DNA from 2 places in the Nocardiopsis sp. NPDC101807 genome. Region 2 is predicted to be linked to the other one. Evidence: riboswitches for the same ligand, from Rfam matches in the RefSeq annotation. Region 2 holds a riboswitch; the other holds the start of a gene.
What was found. A riboswitch is a leader RNA that binds a small molecule or an ion and turns the genes downstream of it on or off. The one in region 2 is predicted to bind S-adenosylmethionine.
Positions count from the first base shown of each region.

Region 1: it holds a riboswitch for S-adenosylmethionine, as region 2 does, so the genes downstream of both, ACIRPH_RS03355 (aminotransferase class V-fold PLP-dependent enzyme) here and thrC (threonine synthase) in region 2, are expected to answer to the same signal.

Region 1 is NZ_JBIWMK010000001.1:766,243-774,803, reverse strand. It holds gene ACIRPH_RS03380 (RelA/SpoT family protein) at 1-711, shown strand, start outside; gene ACIRPH_RS03375 (nitroreductase/quinone reductase family protein) at 828-1,295, opposite strand; gene ACIRPH_RS03370 (acyl-CoA dehydrogenase family protein) at 1,449-2,639, opposite strand; gene ACIRPH_RS03365 (CaiB/BaiF CoA transferase family protein) at 2,636-3,997, opposite strand; gene ACIRPH_RS03360 (DUF3870 domain-containing protein) at 4,005-4,388, opposite strand; SAM riboswitch class IV at 4,747-4,861, shown strand; gene ACIRPH_RS03355 (aminotransferase class V-fold PLP-dependent enzyme) at 4,921-6,291, shown strand; gene ACIRPH_RS03350 (ABC transporter ATP-binding protein) at 6,528-7,337, shown strand; gene ACIRPH_RS03345 (FtsX-like permease family protein) at 7,334-8,561, shown strand, end outside.
Region 2 is NZ_JBIWMK010000005.1:481,790-490,350, forward strand. It holds gene ACIRPH_RS18365 (serine hydrolase domain-containing protein) at 1-472, shown strand, start outside; gene otsB (trehalose-phosphatase) at 441-1,268, opposite strand; gene ACIRPH_RS18375 (DUF3263 domain-containing protein) at 1,561-1,845, opposite strand; gene ACIRPH_RS18380 (S8 family serine peptidase) at 2,076-3,242, shown strand; gene ACIRPH_RS18385 (GrpB family protein) at 3,761-4,360, shown strand; gene ACIRPH_RS18390 (trehalose-6-phosphate synthase) at 4,553-5,995, opposite strand; SAM riboswitch class I at 6,300-6,441, shown strand; gene thrC (threonine synthase) at 6,455-7,714, shown strand; gene ACIRPH_RS18400 (ubiquitin-like small modifier protein 1) at 7,795-8,073, shown strand; gene ACIRPH_RS18405 (PadR family transcriptional regulator) at 8,323-8,561, shown strand, end outside.

The sequences.
Region 1 (8,561 bases), on a different contig from region 2:
GACCAGGGCAAGGACGAGATCGCCAAGGTGATGCGCAAGCAGGAGCTCCCGGTCAAGCGCCTGTTCAGCGGCGAGGCGCTCATCGCCCTGGCCGGCGACCTGCGCTATCCGGACGTGGACTCCCTCTACGCGGCCGTGGGCGAGCACCAGGTCAGCGCGCAGAGCGTGGTGGCCAAGCTCGTCGACTCGATGGGCGGGCTGGAGAGCCACACCGAGGACATCGCGGAGTCGTCCCTGCCCACCAAGGCGCCGCGCCAGCGCCAGGCGGGCAACCCCGGCGTGGTCGTGGAGGGCGACGCCGACGTGTGGGCGCGCCTGTCCAAGTGCTGTACGCCGGTCCCCGGCGACGAGATCATCGGTTTCGTCACCCGGGGGAACGGCGTGTCCGTGCACCGCGAGGACTGCGTGAACGCCGCGACCCTGGACACCGAGCGCATGGTCAAGGTGGACTGGTCGCCCACCGAGGACTCGATGTTCCTGGTGGCGTTGCAGGTGGAGGCGCTGGACCGGTCCCGCCTGCTCTCCGACATCACCCGGGTGCTGTCCGACCAGCACGTCAACATCCTGTCCGCGACCGTCCAGACGAGTCGCGACCGGGTCGCCCAGAGCCGGTTCACGTTCGAGATGGCCGACCCCGCCCACCTGGGCAGCGTGCTCCGCGCCGTCCGCGGCGTGGACGGCGTCTACGACGTCTACCGGGTCCGCAACTAGGGCCGCCGGGGCAGACGGCCCGCGGGTCCCCGTGGGCCGAGGCGGTCCCGGACGGGGGGAGGCCCCGGACGTGCCCGCGAGGGCACGGCCGGGGCCCCGTGTTCCCGCGCCCGGTGTCAGATCCGGATCGTCGTGGAACGCACGATCTCGAAGACCGGGTGCCGGTCGGCCTCCTCCGCGAACGCCTCGTCCGGGGCGTCCGGCGGCGCGTCGAAGTACGGTCCCACGACGGCGGCCCGCGGGTGGTTGACGTACTCCTTGAGCAGGGGGCCCGCCTCCTCGTGCCCGATTTCGCGCACGCTCACCAGCTCGATCCAGCCGCCCTGGCGCAGGGTCGCGAACCCGTCCTTGCGGATGTTGCGCACCCAGTCGACCTCGCCGTACGGGGAGACCAGGAACCTGCCCCGGTCGCTGTCCAGCACGTCGAGCGGGACGGTCCGCAGGAAGCCCGACTTGCGCCCGCGCGTGGTGAGCAGGTGGGTCGCGGGCGTCCCCAGGCCGTACTTGACCAAGCCGCTGACGAAGGCGTTGGCGACCCGCCGTACCCGCGTCATCTCGAACCGCTTCGTCGGTTCGTTCACCATCTCGGCAACTCCCTCGATCGGATGCTCCCCATTGTGGTGGTTCCGGGCGGCCGACGACACCGGCCGGGGGCCGGGATCCCGCCTCCGGGCCGCTCCGCCCGTGCTGCGGGCGCCCGCTCCGACCCCTGTCCCGGGGCGCCGGAGGTCCGGTTGTCAGCGGAACGCGGAGACCCCGGTCACCGCCTGGCCGATGCTGAGCGCGTGGATCTCCTCGGTGCCCTCGTAGGTGGCGACCGTCTCCAGGTTCACCATGTGGCGCATCACCGGGTACTCCAGGGTGATGCCGTTCGCGCCGTGGACCCCGCGCGCGGTGCGCGCGACCCGCTGGGCAGCGGCCACGTTCGCGAACTTGCCGAAGCTCACGTGGTTGTGGTGGCAGTTCCCCCCGTCCTTGAGGCGGCCGATCCGCAGCGCCGTCATGCCCGCGTGGTTGACGTCCACGACCATGTCGGCGAGCTTGCGCTGGGTGAGCTGGAACCCGCCGATCGGCTGCCCGAACTGCTCGCGTGTCGCCGCGTACTCCAGGGCCGCCTCGTAGCAGGCGCGCGCGGCGCCGACGGCGCCCCACACGATGCCGTAGCGGGCCTCGTTCAGGCACGACAGGGGCGCCCCCAGGCCCTTCGAGGCGGGCAGCACCGCGTCGGCGGGCAGGCGCACCCCCTCCAGGACGAGTTCGGAGGTGATGGACGCGCGCAGCGACAGCTTCCTGTGGATGACGTTGGCGGAGAACCCGGGGGTGTCGGTGGGCACCACGAACCCGCGGATGCCGTCCCCGGTGGCCGCCCACACCACGGCCACGTCGGCGACGGACCCGTTGGTGATCCACATCTTGGTGCCGTCGAGCACCCAGTCTGTGCCGTCCCTGCGGGCGCGGGTGCGCATGGAGCCCGGGTCGGAGCCGGAGTCGGGCTCGGTCAGCCCGAAGCAGCCGACGGCCTCGCCCGCCGCCATCCTCGGCAGCCACGCGTCCTTCTGCTCCTCGGAGCCGAACTTGTGGATGGCGGCCATGGCCAGCGAGCCCTGCACGGACACGAAACTGCGCAGACCCGAGTCGACGGCCTCCAGCTCGCGGCAGGCCAGCCCGTAGGCCACGGCGCTGGAGCCGCCGCAGCCGTACCCCTCCAGGTGCATGCCCAGGAGCCCGAGGTCCCCGAAGGCCTTGGCGAGCCCGCGCGGGTCGGGCAGGGTGCCGGCGTCGAACCACTCGGCCACGTTCGGCAGCAGTTCGCGCGAGGCGAAGCCGCGCACGGCGTCGCGGACGTCCCGCTCGGTGTCGGACAGCTCGGCGTCCAGGGCCAGGAAGTCGTGCGGGTCCGGTGCGGCGGGCCTGCGGGAGTCGCTCATGGGTGGGTGTCCCTTCGTGGTGCGTCGGCCGGTGCGGCCTGGGGCGGGGTCGCGGGGGCGGTTCGGCGGTCGGACGCCGGTGCGGGTTCGGGCTCCTGGACGGCCCCGCGCCCGACCATCGCGTCCACGCGCGCCGCGTCCACGCCGAGTTCGGCGAGGATCCGGCGGGAGTGCTGTCCGAGGAGCGGCGGGGCCGTGAGCGGCGGCGGGGCGCCCTCCAGCCGGAACCCCGCCCGGACCTGCTCGATCAGCCCCGCCGTGGGGTGCTCCACGGTGCGCAGGACGTCGTCGCCGGCGGCGTCGGACGTGCGCAGCGCGTCCAGCACCCCGCGCACCCGCCCCACCGGGACCCCGGCCCCGACCAGCAGGTCCATCCAGTGGTCGGCCGGCTCGGCGCGCAGGACGGCCGACAGCTCACCCACCAGTGCGTCGCGGTGGGCCACGCGCCCCGGGTTGGTGGCGTAGCGCGGGTCCTCGGCCAGGTCGGGGCGGTCCAGGGCCCGGCACAGCCGCTGGTACAGGGCGTCGTTGCCGGCGGCGACCACGATCTCGGCGTCGGAGGCCGAGAAGACCTGGTAGGGCACGATCGTGGTGTGGGCGTTGCCGACACGGGCCGGCTCCGCCCCCGTCACGAGCGCCTGCTGTGTGAGGTTGACCAGGCCGGACAGCGTGGAGTTGATCAGCGACGCGCTGACGTTCTCGCCGCGGCCGGTCGCGCGGGCCCTCATCAGCGCCCCGAGGATGCCGACGGCGGCGTTGAGCCCGGTCAGCACGTCGGTGAGGGCGACCCCCACCTTGCTCGCCGGTCCGTCGGCCGGGCCGGTGGTCGCCATCAGGCCGCTCTCGGCCTGCACGACGATGTCGAACCCGGGGCGGGTGGCCGGCTCGTGCTCCGGGCCGAAGCCGCTCACGGAGCAGTAGACGACGGCGGGGTTGCGCGCGCTCACCGCCTCGTAGCCGAGCCCGAGCCGGTCGATCACGCCGGGGCGGAAGTTCTGGACGACCACGTCGGAGGACGCGCACAGGTCCTGGACGGCGGCCAGGCCCTCGGGGTCCTTCAGGTCCACGGCCAGGCTGCGCTTGTTGCGGTTCACCGACAGGAAGTAGGCGGCCTCTCCGGGGCCTCCGCCCCCGTCGGCGGGACCCGCCCAGGGCGGGCCCCACGCCCGGGTGTCGTCGCCGCGACCGGGCTGTTCGACCTTGACCACCTCCGCGCCCATGTCGGCGAGGAGCATGGTGGCGTACGGGCCCGCCAGGACGCGGGAGAGGTCGGCCACGCGCACCCCCGCCAGGGGCAGAGGGGCGGCCGGGCCGGCGGAGTCGGGCGCGGGGCCCGCGCCGGATCGGGTGTCTGTCACGGGTGCGTCACTCCTCGGCGTCGGCGCCGCCGGGCAGCTGGTCGCCCTCCCGCAGCTGGTGGTAGGACTCCAGGCAGCGGCGCAGGGCGGTGGTCAGAGCGGCGCCGGACTGGCCGGCGTACCGCGTCTGCACCCGGCTGACCAGCTCGGCGATGTCCTCGGTGACCGAGGCCCCCTCGACCAGGGCGCGGAAGAAGTCCTTGCCCAGGTCGGTGAGCAGGGTGGTGTCCGCGGCGACGATGCGGCCGTCCGCGGTGTCCACGGCGAGGACGACGCCGAGCCGCTGGTACTGGGAATGGCTGGCCACGGAGTCGGGAAGCCGGGCGTAGCCGGAGATGAGGACAACCCTGGGGTTGCGGAGGACCTGCTGGATACGGTCGTCGCCGTGCAACGGACACACCTCTCGCTCGCGGGCATGCGAAAACTCCAACGCTCTGGAGTCTCGCGCCTGGAGGGCGGCCGGGGAAAACCGGGCGCCCGCGGCGTGAGGGCAGGCACCCCAAGTATGTCCTGACCGGTTCGGCGGCTGTCAAGCGGGGCGCGGCCCGTCCGGCGGACCGCCCGGGCCGCGCCGCCCGCCCCTGCCTCCCCGCGCCCTCCGACGCGGCCGCGTGCCCCGCGCGCGGCCCCCGCCGTCCGTGCGGATGGGCCCGCCGGGTCTTCCGCGCCCCGGGCCCGTCGGTGCGTGGCCCGGGCCACAGGGGGGACTCCTGGTCCCCCCTGGGACGTGTGTGCTAGCCTGCCTCGCAGGTCACGAGTACCAGCGCTAAGCCCCGGCTTGCTGGTCGGCAACCCTCCTTCCGCGGTGGGGTGCCCCGGGTGAGGACCAGGTCCCGACACGACCGTGTCGGACAAGCGCGGACCCCTGTGGTGCAGCCGTGACGGCGCCCCGCGGGTCCCACGACCCGCAGAAGAGGTGCCCCATGACCGTCGTCAGCCCCATCCACACCGCGCGCTCGTTCCGTTCCGCCGCCCCGTCCGGACACCCTTCGGGCGGCACCGCCGAGTGCACGGTCGTCGCCTCGGACGAGGGCGTCCCCCTGGTCACCGGCGGGCGCGTGGAGTACGCGAACTTCGACTACGCCGCCAGCGCCCCCTGCCTGACCCCCGTCGCGGACGCCCTGGCCGACGCGCTGCCCTACTACGCGAGCGTGCACCGGGGCGCGGGCCACCACTCCCAGGTGAGCACCGACGCCTACGAGCGTGCCCGCCGCAGCGTCGCCCGCTTCCTCGGGGCCCGCTCGGAACCCGCCGACGCGGTCGTGTTCGTGCGGGGCACCACCGACGCCCTCAACCTCCTGGCCCGGTCCGTGCCGGAGGGATGCACGGTCGTGGTGTTCGAGACCGAGCACCACGCCGCCCTCCTGCCCTGGGAGCACCCCGCCGCGCGGGCCGGGAGAGTGGTCCGCCTGCCGCTGCCCGCCACCCCCGAGGCGGCCGTCGAGGCGGCCCGCACCGCGCTGCGGGAGTCCCCCGAGGGCCCCAGGCTCCTGTGCGTGACCGCCGCCTCCAACGTCACGGGCGAGATCTGGCCGGTCGGGGAGCTGGTCGCGGCCGCGCACGCCGAGGACGCCCGCGTGGTCGTGGACGCCGCCCAGTACGTGCCGCACCTGCCGTTCAGCCTGGAGGAGACCGGCGCCGACTACGTGGCGCTGTCCGCGCACAAGCTCTACGCGCCCTTCGGCTCCGGGGTGCTGGCCGGACGCGCCGACTGGCTGCGCGAGGCCGTCCCGTACCTGTCCGGGGGCGGCGCCACGCGACTGGTCACCGAGCACGACGTGGTGTGGAACGACCTCCCCGCGCGCCACGAGGCGGGCAGCCCCAACGTGCTCGGCGCCGTGGCCCTGGCCGCCGCCTGCGACGCCCTCACCCCCGACGCGCAGGGACTCCTGCACATCCGCGAGTCCGCCCTGCTGGAGCGGCTGCGCTCCGGACTCGCCGACGTGGAGGGCGTCACCGAGCTGACCCTGTGGGGCGACGAGCACCCGAGGGTCGGCATCGTCTCGTTCACGGTGGACGGGCTGCCCGCCGACCTGCTGGCCGCGGCGCTCTCCGCCGAGCACGGCATCGGGGTGCGGGACGGGCTCTTCTGCGCCCACCCGCTCACCCGGCACCTGCTGCCCGAGGGCCACTCCCAGGCGGTCCGGGCGAGCCTGGGGGTCGGGACGACCCCGGAGCACGTGGACCGGCTCGTCGGAGCGATCGCCGCCCTGGTCGCCCACGGGCCGGTCTGGGAGTACGCCGACCGCGACGGCCGCCTGGTCCCGGTTCCGGACCCGCGCGACGTGTTCTGACGCGGGAGCGGCGCCCGGCAGGAGGCGCCCCGGCGGCGGACAGGCCGCCGGGGCGCGCCCGTACCCGGCCCCGCAGGCGCGGGGCACGCGGGGCCGCGATGGTGGTGCTGACTGTAGCTCGCATCGGACAGCGCGCGGCATGGTTCGCCGGCGCCGGGCTCCGTAGCGTCGTCAGGGACGTGGACGGCCCTTGCCGAGTCACGTCCTTCCCCGACGCCGACCCGCGAGGATCCGCCATGCCCGCACCGTTTCGCACCCCCACGAGCACAGCTCCGGGCAGCCGGCCCCCCGCACCGGGCGCCGTGAGCGGCCCCGCCGGGGCCGCGGTCGCCCTCACGGCGGTCCACCGCTCCTACACCGACGGCGACGGCCGCGTGTCCGCCCTGGACGGGGTCACCCTCAGGGTCCCCCGGGGGACCTTCCTCGCCGTCATGGGGCCCTCCGGCTCCGGCAAGAGCACCCTGCTCAACTGCGCCTCCGGCCTGGACCGCGTCACCTCCGGCACGGTCGAGATCGGGGGGAGGGACATCGGCGGACTGCGGGAACCGGACCTCACCGTCTTCCGCCGCGACCACGTGGGGTTCGTCTTCCAGTCCTACAACCTGGTCCCCACCCTCACGGCGGAGGACAACATCACCCTCCCCCTGCGCCTGGCCGGGGTGCGGCCGGACACCGCGTGGATCGACGAGCTCGTCCGCAGGGTGGGTGTGGCGGACCGGTTGGGGCACCGGCCCCCGGAGCTGTCCGGCGGCCAGCAGCAGCGGGTCGCCATCGTGCGCGCACTCGCCGCCCGGCCCGACATCGTCTTCGCGGACGAGCCCACCGGCGCCCTCGACGGCGCCACCGCAGACCGGACGCTGTCCCTGCTCAGGGGGATCGTGGACGACCTCGGCCAGACCGTCGTCATGGTCACCCACGACCCCGCCGCCGCGGCCCGCGCCCACGACACCGCCGTGATGGCCTCGGGGCGGGTCGTGGACCTCCTCCACGCGCCCGCCGCCGCGGACCTCGCCGGACGCCTCGCCTCCCTGGGGGCGGACCGATGACCGGGACGCCCGACGCGCGCGCCGTCCCCGGCCGCCGGGGCCGCGTGCCCCTGGCACTGGAGCTGGCCAGGGGCCGCGCCGCGTCCCTGGCAGCCGTCGCCGTCGCGGTCCTCGGCGGGTCCGCCCTCATCACGGTCGGCGGGGTCGTCGCCGACACCGGTGTCCGCTCCGCCCTCCCGGCGGGCCGCCTCGCGGGCGCCGACGTCGTCGTCACGGCGCCCCAGAGCGTGGAGGTGCCCGAGGACCTCGACATCGCCCTTCCCGAACGGGCGACCGTCCCCGGGACCGTGGTGGACGCACTGGCCGAGCTGCCCGAGGTCGGCCTGGCCGTCGGCGACGTGGGTTTCCAGGCCGCGGTCCTGGGCGGGGACGGGCCCGTGGCAGGCGCCGATCCGCGCACCGCCGGGCACGGATGGGCCTCGGCCTCCCTGGCGGGAGGGGGCGCCCTGACCGGCGAGCCGCCGCGCGGCCCCGGCGAGGTGGTCCTGGACCGCGCCTCGGCGGAGGCGTCGGGCGCGGAGGTCGGCGGGGACGTCCGCCTCGTGGCGGGAGGCCGGACGGGCGCGTACCGGCTGACCGGGGTCCTGGACACCCCGGCGCCCCTGATCCTCGTGGAGGACTCCACCGCCGCGGACCTGGCCGGACGCTCCGAAGGCCCCCGCGAGGGCACCGTCGACCTGGTCGGCCTGCACGCCGCGGAGGGCGTCACCGACGCCGAGCTCCGCTCCGCGGTGGAGGCGAGCGCCGTGTTCGCCGAACACGGCCTCGTCGCCCTCAGCGGCGACCGGCGCGGCGACGCCGAGTCGCCGGGGGCGGCGTCCGCACGGTCGGTGCTGGTCGCGATCGCCGCCTCGCTCGGCGGCACCGTCCTGATCGTCGTCGGTTCCACGGTCGCCGGCGCCCTCTCGGTGTCCGTCGCGGCCCAGCGCCGGGACCTCGCCCTCCTGCGGGCGGTCGGCGCCACCCCGCGCCAGATCCGCCGCCTCTTCGCCGTTCCCCACCTGCTCGCCGCCGCCCTGGCCCTGCCCTTCGGGATCGCCGCGGGCTACCTGCTGGGGGAGGGCGCGCTCCGGGGCCTCGCCGCGCTGGGGACGGCGCCCGCGGGCCTGCCCGCCGTCCTCGGGCCCGTGCCCGGCCCGGCCGCGGCGGCCCTGACCCTCCTCGCGGTGTGGGCGGCCTGCGCGGGAGCGACCCGCCGCACGGCGAGGGCCGCCCCCGTCGACG
Region 2 (8,561 bases):
GCCGCTGGCGAGGTCACCGGCCGTGGCGCCGACCGAGCGCCGGCTGCCGGGCGCCGCGCCCGCCTGGGGCGTGGTGCACGACGAGGCGGCGGCGCTGATGGGCGGTGTGGCGGGGCACGCGGGCGTGTTCTCGACCGCCATCGACCTGGGCGCGTACGCCCGGGAGGTGCTGCGGCTCCACGGGGGCGGGCCCGGCCCCGTGCCCTCGGCGTTCGTGCGGGAGAGCTGGCAGCCGCACGTCGACGCCGGCCAGCGCCTGTGGCGCGGGCTCGGCTGGCTGATCACCCCGGAGGGGGTGGTCCACCACAACGGGTTCACGGGGACGAGCCTGTTCCTGCACCCGGAGAGCGGCCGGTACGTGGGCGTGCTCACCAACGCCGTGCACTACGGGCGCGACCGGGTCGGGCTGGGGGACCTGCGCTCGGCGGCGCGCTCGGCGCTCACGCCCCAGGCCCACGGATCGCCGCCGTGAGCTCCCCGAGGAGCTCGGCCAGTCCGGCGGGACCGGGCACGACCAGGTCGGCGGCCTCGGCCACCGCGGTCACCTCGTCCGAGGAGGAGCACACGGTCAGGCCGGGCAGGCCCTTCCCGCGCAGGGCGGCCACGGCCGCGAAGGCGGGCAGGTCGCCGAGGTCGTCCCCGGCGTAGAGCACCGTGCCCGCACCGGTCTCCTCGACCAGCGCGGTGAGCGTCGCGCCCTTGTCCACACCCTGTGGACGGAGCTCGACCACCATCCGCCCCGGCTCCAGCCGGAGGTCCGCCCGCTCGGCCAGCTCCGCCAGGGCGGGGGCGACCAGGGCGAGCGCGCCGTCGGGGTCGGCGGTGCGCCGCGTGTGCACGCTCAACGACCGGCCCTTGTCCTCGATCCAGGTGCCCTCCGGCGCGCCCACCCGTGCGAGCAGGCCGGGAAGCTCCTCCCGGACGAGGGCCACGCCGGGCGGCGGGTCGGCGGCCAGGACCTCTCCGCCCTCCCAGCGCTCGGCCCCGTAGTGGCCGAGCACGGTGATGCCGGGAACCTGTTCCAGCCCGCCCATGGCGACCGCCGCGGCGGCGGGCCGCCCGGTGATGATCGCGACCGAGCCGATCAGCCCGGCCAGGTCGGCGAGCGTGTCCACGATCCCCGGGTAGGGCGCGGACTCGCGCGGATCGTCCACGATCGGTGAGAGCGTGCCGTCGAAGTCGAAGGCGGCCAGGGCGCGTGCGGGGTCGGCGACGAGGGCGTCGAGCGCGGCGCGTCCGGCGTCCGTGCTCGGTCGGGGCAGGGTCATGGAGGGCCTTTCCGGTGGGGCCGCGCACCAGGGCGGGGCGGGCGGGTCATGGCGGGTGGAGCGCCGGACCGCCCGTGCGCTCCGTCCCGACCGGGGCCGCGCGGACGGGCGCCCGCCCTGCGGCGGGGTCCCCGGCGGCGGTCGGCGTCCCCGATAGGGGAGGGGCGGCGCGCCGGGGTCGGCCCGCGCGACACGCCCGGGGGATCCGGTGGAGAACGCCGTCCGCGGGGTGAGATCGTCGCCCCGGGCGGGTACCGCGTTCACGCGACCGAAAAGAGAGGGCGGAAGGGGGTCAGAGCTGGATGCCCAGCTGGCGTGCGTTGCGCTGCCGGCGGCGGTCGGCGCGCAGCCGGCGCAGGCGCTTGACCGTCATCGGGTCGAACGCCAGGGCCTCGGGACGCTCCACCAGCCCGTTCAGCAGTTGGTAGTAACGGGTCGCTGAGAACCCGAACTCGTCACGGATCGCCTGCTCCTTGGAGCCCTCGAACTTCCACCACTGGCGTTCAAAGGCGAGGATGCGCTGTTCGCGTTCGGCGAGGGCCGACTGACCGTCTCCGGTCGGACCGATATTCGGCATGGGACACCCCCTGGACGGGAAATTGGTTTGTCCGGATCGGCGCGACTCATGCTAGCGACTCGACATGCCGTATGCGGACCCGAAAACGCAGGACTGGCAGCAGGGATACAGTTACGTTCTCTACCCCTGAGGTCACTTGTCCACGCCTGAATCCTGTGCCCATGACAGGATTGGGGAGGTCCGGGGAGGGCCGGGTGGAACGTCGACCGCATCGTTCGAGGGAGCCAGACGTGCTCGGGGGCAACAGTCGTGACAGGACACACACACGCCATGTTCTTGGTGGGACCGCCGCGGCCTGCGCGGCCGTCGCCGTCCTCGGCCTGACGGCGGTCCCCGCCGCGGCCGAGGGCCAACCGGACCTGAGCCCGGAGCAGTGGGGCCTCCAGGCGATCGGGGCCCAGGAGCTCTGGGAGGAGACCCAGGGCCAGGGCATCACCGTGGCGCTGCCCGGGATCGCCGTCTACGAGGACCACCCCGACCTGGTGGACAACGTCACGGTCGACACGCAATTCGGGGAAGGCGGCGACCAGGACGCGGGCAGCGGCGCCGCCGCCCTGGTCGCGGGGCACGGCCACGGCATGGACGCCGACGGCGGCGTGCTGGGGGTGGCGCCCGCCGCCGAGCTCCTGGTGCTGCCCACCGGGAACGAGCTGCCCGCCGCCATCCGCTTCGCCGCGGAGGAGGGCGCCCAGGTCATCCTGCTCCCGGAGACCGACGAGTCGGTGGACCTGACCGGCGCCACCCAGGACGCGGTCCGCAACGGCGCCCTGGTCGTGGGCCCGGCCGGGGGCCGTGACGACGCGAACGTCCTCACGGTCGCCGGCACCGCCGAGAGCGGCGAGCTCATCCCGGGCTCGCCGGAGGCCGCGGGCGTCGGGCTGACGGCCCCCGGGGCCGACCTGGAGACCGCCGGGCCCGACATGGGACAGGTCCAGGTGACCGGTACCCCGTACGCCGCCGCCATGGCGGCCGGCGCGGCCGCGCTCCTGCGCGCGGACTTCCCGCAGCTGCGCCCCGAACAGGTCCGCGAGGCCATGGTCGAGGGCGCCCAGCAGGGGCCCGGAGGGCTGCCCGCCCTGCACCTGCCCAGCGCGCAGACGCAGGCGGCCGGGACCGCGCAGGACATCCCCCTCATCGACGAGGACCTCGTGAACGAGGGGGAGCGGTCCGGGGGCGTGCCCGTCTGGGCGTGGTTCGTCACCGTCGGCGCCGTCGTGATCCTCGGGATCGTCCTGCTGGTCGTGTGGATCCGCCGCAGCACGGCCGACCCCTACGGGGTGGAGGCCGAGCGCCGCGAGGAGGACGAGCAGATCGCCGCCGAGCGGGCCGCCGAGGCCGGTCCCGCGAGTCGCCGCAAGCCGAGGGGCGGCCGCCGCCGCAAGACGCGCGGCAACTGATCCGGGCCGCCGCCCGCCGCGCCCGCCCCCGCACGGGGGCGGGCGCCGCTGTGTGCGGCTCCGTTCGCGCGTGACGCGCCCCCGGGGCGGGCGGCGGTGCCCGCCGTGCGGTGCGTCCCCGTGGCGGGAGGCGGCCTCCGTGAGCGCACGTGCGGTGTCCGTTGTGCGGTGCGCCCCCCCCGGGAGGCGGGAGGCGGCCTCCGTGAGTGCACGGGCGCGGTCCGCCGTGCGGTGCGCCCCCGGGCCGCGCGACCCCGCACGGACCGGTGGACGCCGTCCTCCGCCCGCCGCCGCCCCCCGCCGGGCGGTGCGCGAAGGGCCGTGCCGGATCCGGGTCCCGGGCCCGCGATCGGCCCCCGCGAAGCCTTGCCGGAAGGCCCTTCCGGCCCTCCGGGGACGAGAAGCGTCGCGTCTCGTCACACCCGGCCCACAGCCCGTGATGTGACGTCTGCGCGTGCATATGTAAGCACGCTCGGACGCTCTTGACGCGGGCTCCCAGGGGGACAAGGCTTTGGAGAATGTCTCCCCTCGAAGCATCGCCGTTGCCCTCACGAGGTGCTCCGCCGGTCGCATCCCCCGACTCCCGCAACCTCGTCAACGGCCGCGTCCACATCTCCCAGTACGACGCCAAATGGCCCTACCTGTTCAAACGCGAGTCGGAGAAGGTCCGCGCGGCCCTCGGCGACCGCGTGCTCCTCTTCGAGCACGTCGGATCGACCGCGGTCCCCGGCATGGCCGCGAAGCCGTGCGTCGACCTGCTGCTGGTCGTCGCGGACCCCGCCGACGAGCCCTCCTACCTGCCCGACCTGCTGGCCGCCGGCTACTCCGTGGTGATCAGGGAGCCCGACTGGTACGAGCACCGGGTCCTCAAGGGGCCGGACATCAACCTCAACCTGCACGTGTTCGGGGAGGGCTGCGAGGAGGTGGAGCGGATGCGCCTCTTCCGGGACCACCTCGTCGCCGACGCCGACGCGCGCGAGCGCTACACCGCCGTCAAGCGCGAGCTGGCCGAGCGCACCTGGGACCGCATCCAGGACTACTCCGACGCCAAGACCGCCGTCGTGGAGCAGCTCCTCGCCGAGGCGCGGGCGCGGCGGACGGCGTCCCCGGTCGACTGATCCGCGCGACGCGGGGCGCGCACCCGTGCGGGGCGCCCCGCCGGCCCCTCCGGTGGGCCCGGCCCCCTCCGGTCTGCCCCGGGGACCCGACGACGGGTTCCGGCGCGGGCGTCCGGCGGGCCCCGTCGGGCATCCGCGCCCCGGGACCCGCGCCGTCCGGCCCGGGGCGGTCGGCCCGCCCGCCGCCCCCGGTCAGTCCAGGGACCGCAGCTGGTCCTGGAACCACCGGCGCGGCGGCAGGGCCACGGCGGCCTCCACCAGCCCCTCCCGGCGCTTGCGGCGCTCCTCCTCGGGCATCGACAGGGCGCGGTGCAGCGCCTCCGCGGTCTCCAGCGTGTCGTAGGGGTTGACCAGCAGGGCGTGCCGCCCCAGCTCGTCGGCGGCGCCCGCCTCGCGCGAGAGCACCAGCACCGCGTCGCGCTCCGACAGCACCGGCCCCTCCTTGGCCACCAGGTTCATGCCGTCCCGGGTCGGGTTGACCAGCAGGACGTCGGCCATACGGAACGACGCCAGCGACCGCGGGTAGTCGTCGTTGACCTCCAGCACCAGGGGCGTCCACTCGGGGGTCGCGAACTCCTCGTTGATCTCCTTGGCGGTCCGCAGCACCGCGTCGGTGTACTCGCGGTACTCGGGCACGTCCCCGCGGCTCGGGTAGGCGAACGCCAGGTGCGTCACCCGGCCGCGCCACTCCGGGTGGGAGGTCAGCAGCTCCCGGTACGCCTCCAGCCCGCGCACGATGTTCTTGGACAGCTCGGTGCGGTCCACCCGCACGATGAGCCGGGTGTCGCCGACGGCCTCCCGCAGGGTCTCGCCGCGCGCGGCCACGGCCGGCTCGGCGGCGCTCGCGCGCAGCCCCTCCTCGTCCGCGCCGAGCGCGTGCACGCCCACGCCGACCAGCCGGCCGCCGTACTCCACGGTGCGCCGCGCGAAGTCCACCTCCGCGCGCAGGATCTCCGCGCAGCAGCGCAGGAACGCGTCCGCCCAGCGGGGGCTCAGGAAACCGAGCCGGTCCGCGCCGAGCATGCCCTCCAGCAGCTCGCGGGCGACGTGCTCGGGCAGCATCCGGAAGTACTCCGGCGGCGCCCACGGCGTGTGGGAGAAGTGCGCGATGCGCAGGTCGGGGCGGCGGGCGCGCAGGATGCGCGGCACCAGCGCCAGGTGGTAGTCCTGCACGGCCACGCGGGCGCCGTCCGCGGCGCCGGAGACCAGGGCCTCGGCGAACGCGTTGTTGTAGGCGGTGTAGTCGTCCCACTGCCGCCGGAACTCCGAGCCGAACGAGGGCTTGTTCGGGATGTCGTACAGCATGTGCTGCACGAACCACAGGGTCGAGTTGGCGACCCCGGTGTAGGCGCCCTGGAAGGTCCGCTCGGGGATGTCCAGCATGTGGACCCGCATGCCGTCGAGGTCGTGCGCGCGGTCCAGCCGGGCCCCGGGCGCCTCCTCGGCCGCCCTCCTGTCGGTGTCGGACAGGGCGGCGCACACCCAGAGGCTGTCGATCTCCGTGGCGACGGAGATCATGCCGGACACGAGACCTCCCCCGCCCCGGCGCTGTTCCAGCGAACCGTCGTCGCCGGTGGAGAAGGACACCGGCCCCCGGTTGGAGGCGATGAGGATCTGGGCCTTGTCCTTGTCCACGTGGTCGTCCTCTCGAAGGTGCGGATGGGCCGTCGCCGCCGACGGGGCGGTCGGACGCGGCCTGCGCGGAAGCGGATCGCACCCTATGTCTCGCCGGTCGACAGCCGCCCCAAACCCCTCGGGGCCCGACGGTGCCGGGCGTCACGCCCCCGAAACACGGCACGCGCGCCCCCGGAGCGCCGACCGGCGGCGTCTCAGCATGTGAGCGGGTTCGTGTTACCCGGATCACCAGCCGTGGAAAACCGGACGACGAGTCCGTTACAGTGACCGTGCGGATCCGACAGGACCGCCCACAACTTCATATTGCTCATCCAGAGGGGTGGAGGGACCGGCCCTGCGAAGCCCCGGCAACCATCCCAGCACGCACTACTCACGAACCCGTGAGGCGGCTGGGGCAGGTGCCAACTCCGGCCTGGGGACAAGGTGTCCGCCAGGGAAGATGAGGGGAGACGCCTCGCTATGGCGATCACTGCCGCCGAACCCACCTCCGTCCGCGCCTTCGGCCCCGGAACCGCGCTCTCCTGTCGCGAATGCGGCCGGCGCTACGAACTCACCCCCAAGTTCGCCTGCGAGTTCTGCTTCGGCCCCCTGGAGGTGGCCTACGAGTTCGGGGACGTCACCCGCGCCGACATCGAGAGCGGCCCCAACAGCATCTGGCGCTACCGCTCCCTCCTCCCGGTCCCGGACAACGTGGCCGAGCTGCCCAACATGGCCCCCGGCCTGACCCCGCTGGTGAAGGCCGACCGCCTCGCCGCCGAGCTGGGCATCGACTCCCTGTACGTCAAGGACGACTCCGGCAACCCCACGCACTCCTTCAAGGACCGCGTGGTCGCCATCGCGGTCGAGGCGGCGCGCACCTTCGGCTTCACCACCCTGTCCTGCTCCTCCACGGGCAACCTGGCCGGCGCGGTCGGCGCCGCCGCCGCGCGCGCCGGGTTCGAGTCCTGCGTGTTCATCCCCGCGGGGCTGGAGGAGGCCAAGGTCGTCATGGCCGCCGTCTACGGGGGCAAGGTCGTCGCCATCGACGGCAACTACGACGACGTCAACCGCTTCTGCTCCGAGCTCATCGGAGACCCGGCCGGCGAGGGCTGGGGGTTCGTCAACGTCAACCTGCGCCCCTACTACGGCGAGGGCTCCAAGACGCTGGCCTACGAGATCGCCGAGCAGCTCGGCTGGCAGCTGCCGGAGCAGATCGTCGTCCCGATCGCCTCCGGCTCCCAGCTCACCAAGATCGACAAGGGCTTCCAGGAGCTGATCGGGCTCGGCCTGGTCGAGGACCGCCCGTACCGGATCTTCGGCGCCCAGGCCACGGGCTGCTCCCCGGTCGCGCAGGCCTGGGAGAAGGGCATCGACGTCATCCAGCCGGTCAAGCCCGACACCATCGCCAAGTCGCTGGCGATCGGCAACCCGGCGGACGGCCCGTACGTGCTCGACATCGCCCAGCGCACCGGCGGCTCCGTGGAGCACGTGGGCGACGACGAGATCGTCGACGCCATCAAGCTCCTCGCCCGCACCGAGGGCGTCTTCGCCGAGACGGCGGGCGGCGTCACCACGGGCGTGCTCCGCAAGCTGGTGCGCGAGGGCAGGCTCGACCCGAAGGCGCGGACCGTGGTGCTCAACACCGGGGACGGGCTCAAGACCCTCAACGCGGTGGACGCCGGCGTGACGGCCACGATCAAGCCGTCCCTGAGCGCGTTCGCCGACGCGGGCCTCGCCTGACCGCCGCCCCGCGAGCACAGTCCCTCCCGGCGGGGCCGTACGACGGCCCGCCGACCCACACCAGAAGGAAGAACACCGCCATGAGCGCCAGCGTCCGTGTCCCCACCATCCTGCGCACCTACACCGACGACGCCTCCGAGGTCGAGGCGAAGGGCAGCACCCTCGCCGAACTCCTGGACGACCTGGAGGCCAACTACCCGGGCATCCGCGCCCGCATCCTCGACGACAACGGCAAGGTGCGCCGCTTCGTCAACGTGTACGTCGGCGACGAGGACGTGCGCTTCGAGAAGGGCCTCCAGACCGAGATCGCCGACGGCGCCAAGGTCTCCATCATCCCGGCCGTCGCCGGGGGCTGCTGACCGGTCCGCCGGGCGCCGTCCCGGCGCCGCCCGCCACCGCCCGCGAGGGGGCGGCCCGTCCCGCCGTGACGCGCGGGGGAGGGGCCGCCCCCTCGCGGCGTGTCCGGGTCCTCCCTGCGCCCGCCGGTCGCGGTCGGCCGTTCGTGCCCCGCGCCCGCGCCCGGTCCGTCCGCCGGGGCGGGAGCACCGGGAGGGGCCGGGCGCGCCCCGCCTCGTATTCTGGGGGCAGGGAGACGAGTGAGGACGGCGATGTCGGCGACGAGGCTGCTGGTGCTGGGCGCGGTGCGGATCCACGGGGGGACCCACGGGTACCGGGTGGGCCGCGAACTCATGTCCTGGGGCGCCAAGGACTGGGCCAACGTCAAGTGGGGGTCCATCTACCACGCGCTCAACAAGCTCACCTCCGAGGGAAGGCTGCGGGAGTTCACCGCCCCCGGCGACGAGGAGGTGGGCCGCACCTCCTACGCGCTCACCGACGAGGGGGAGGC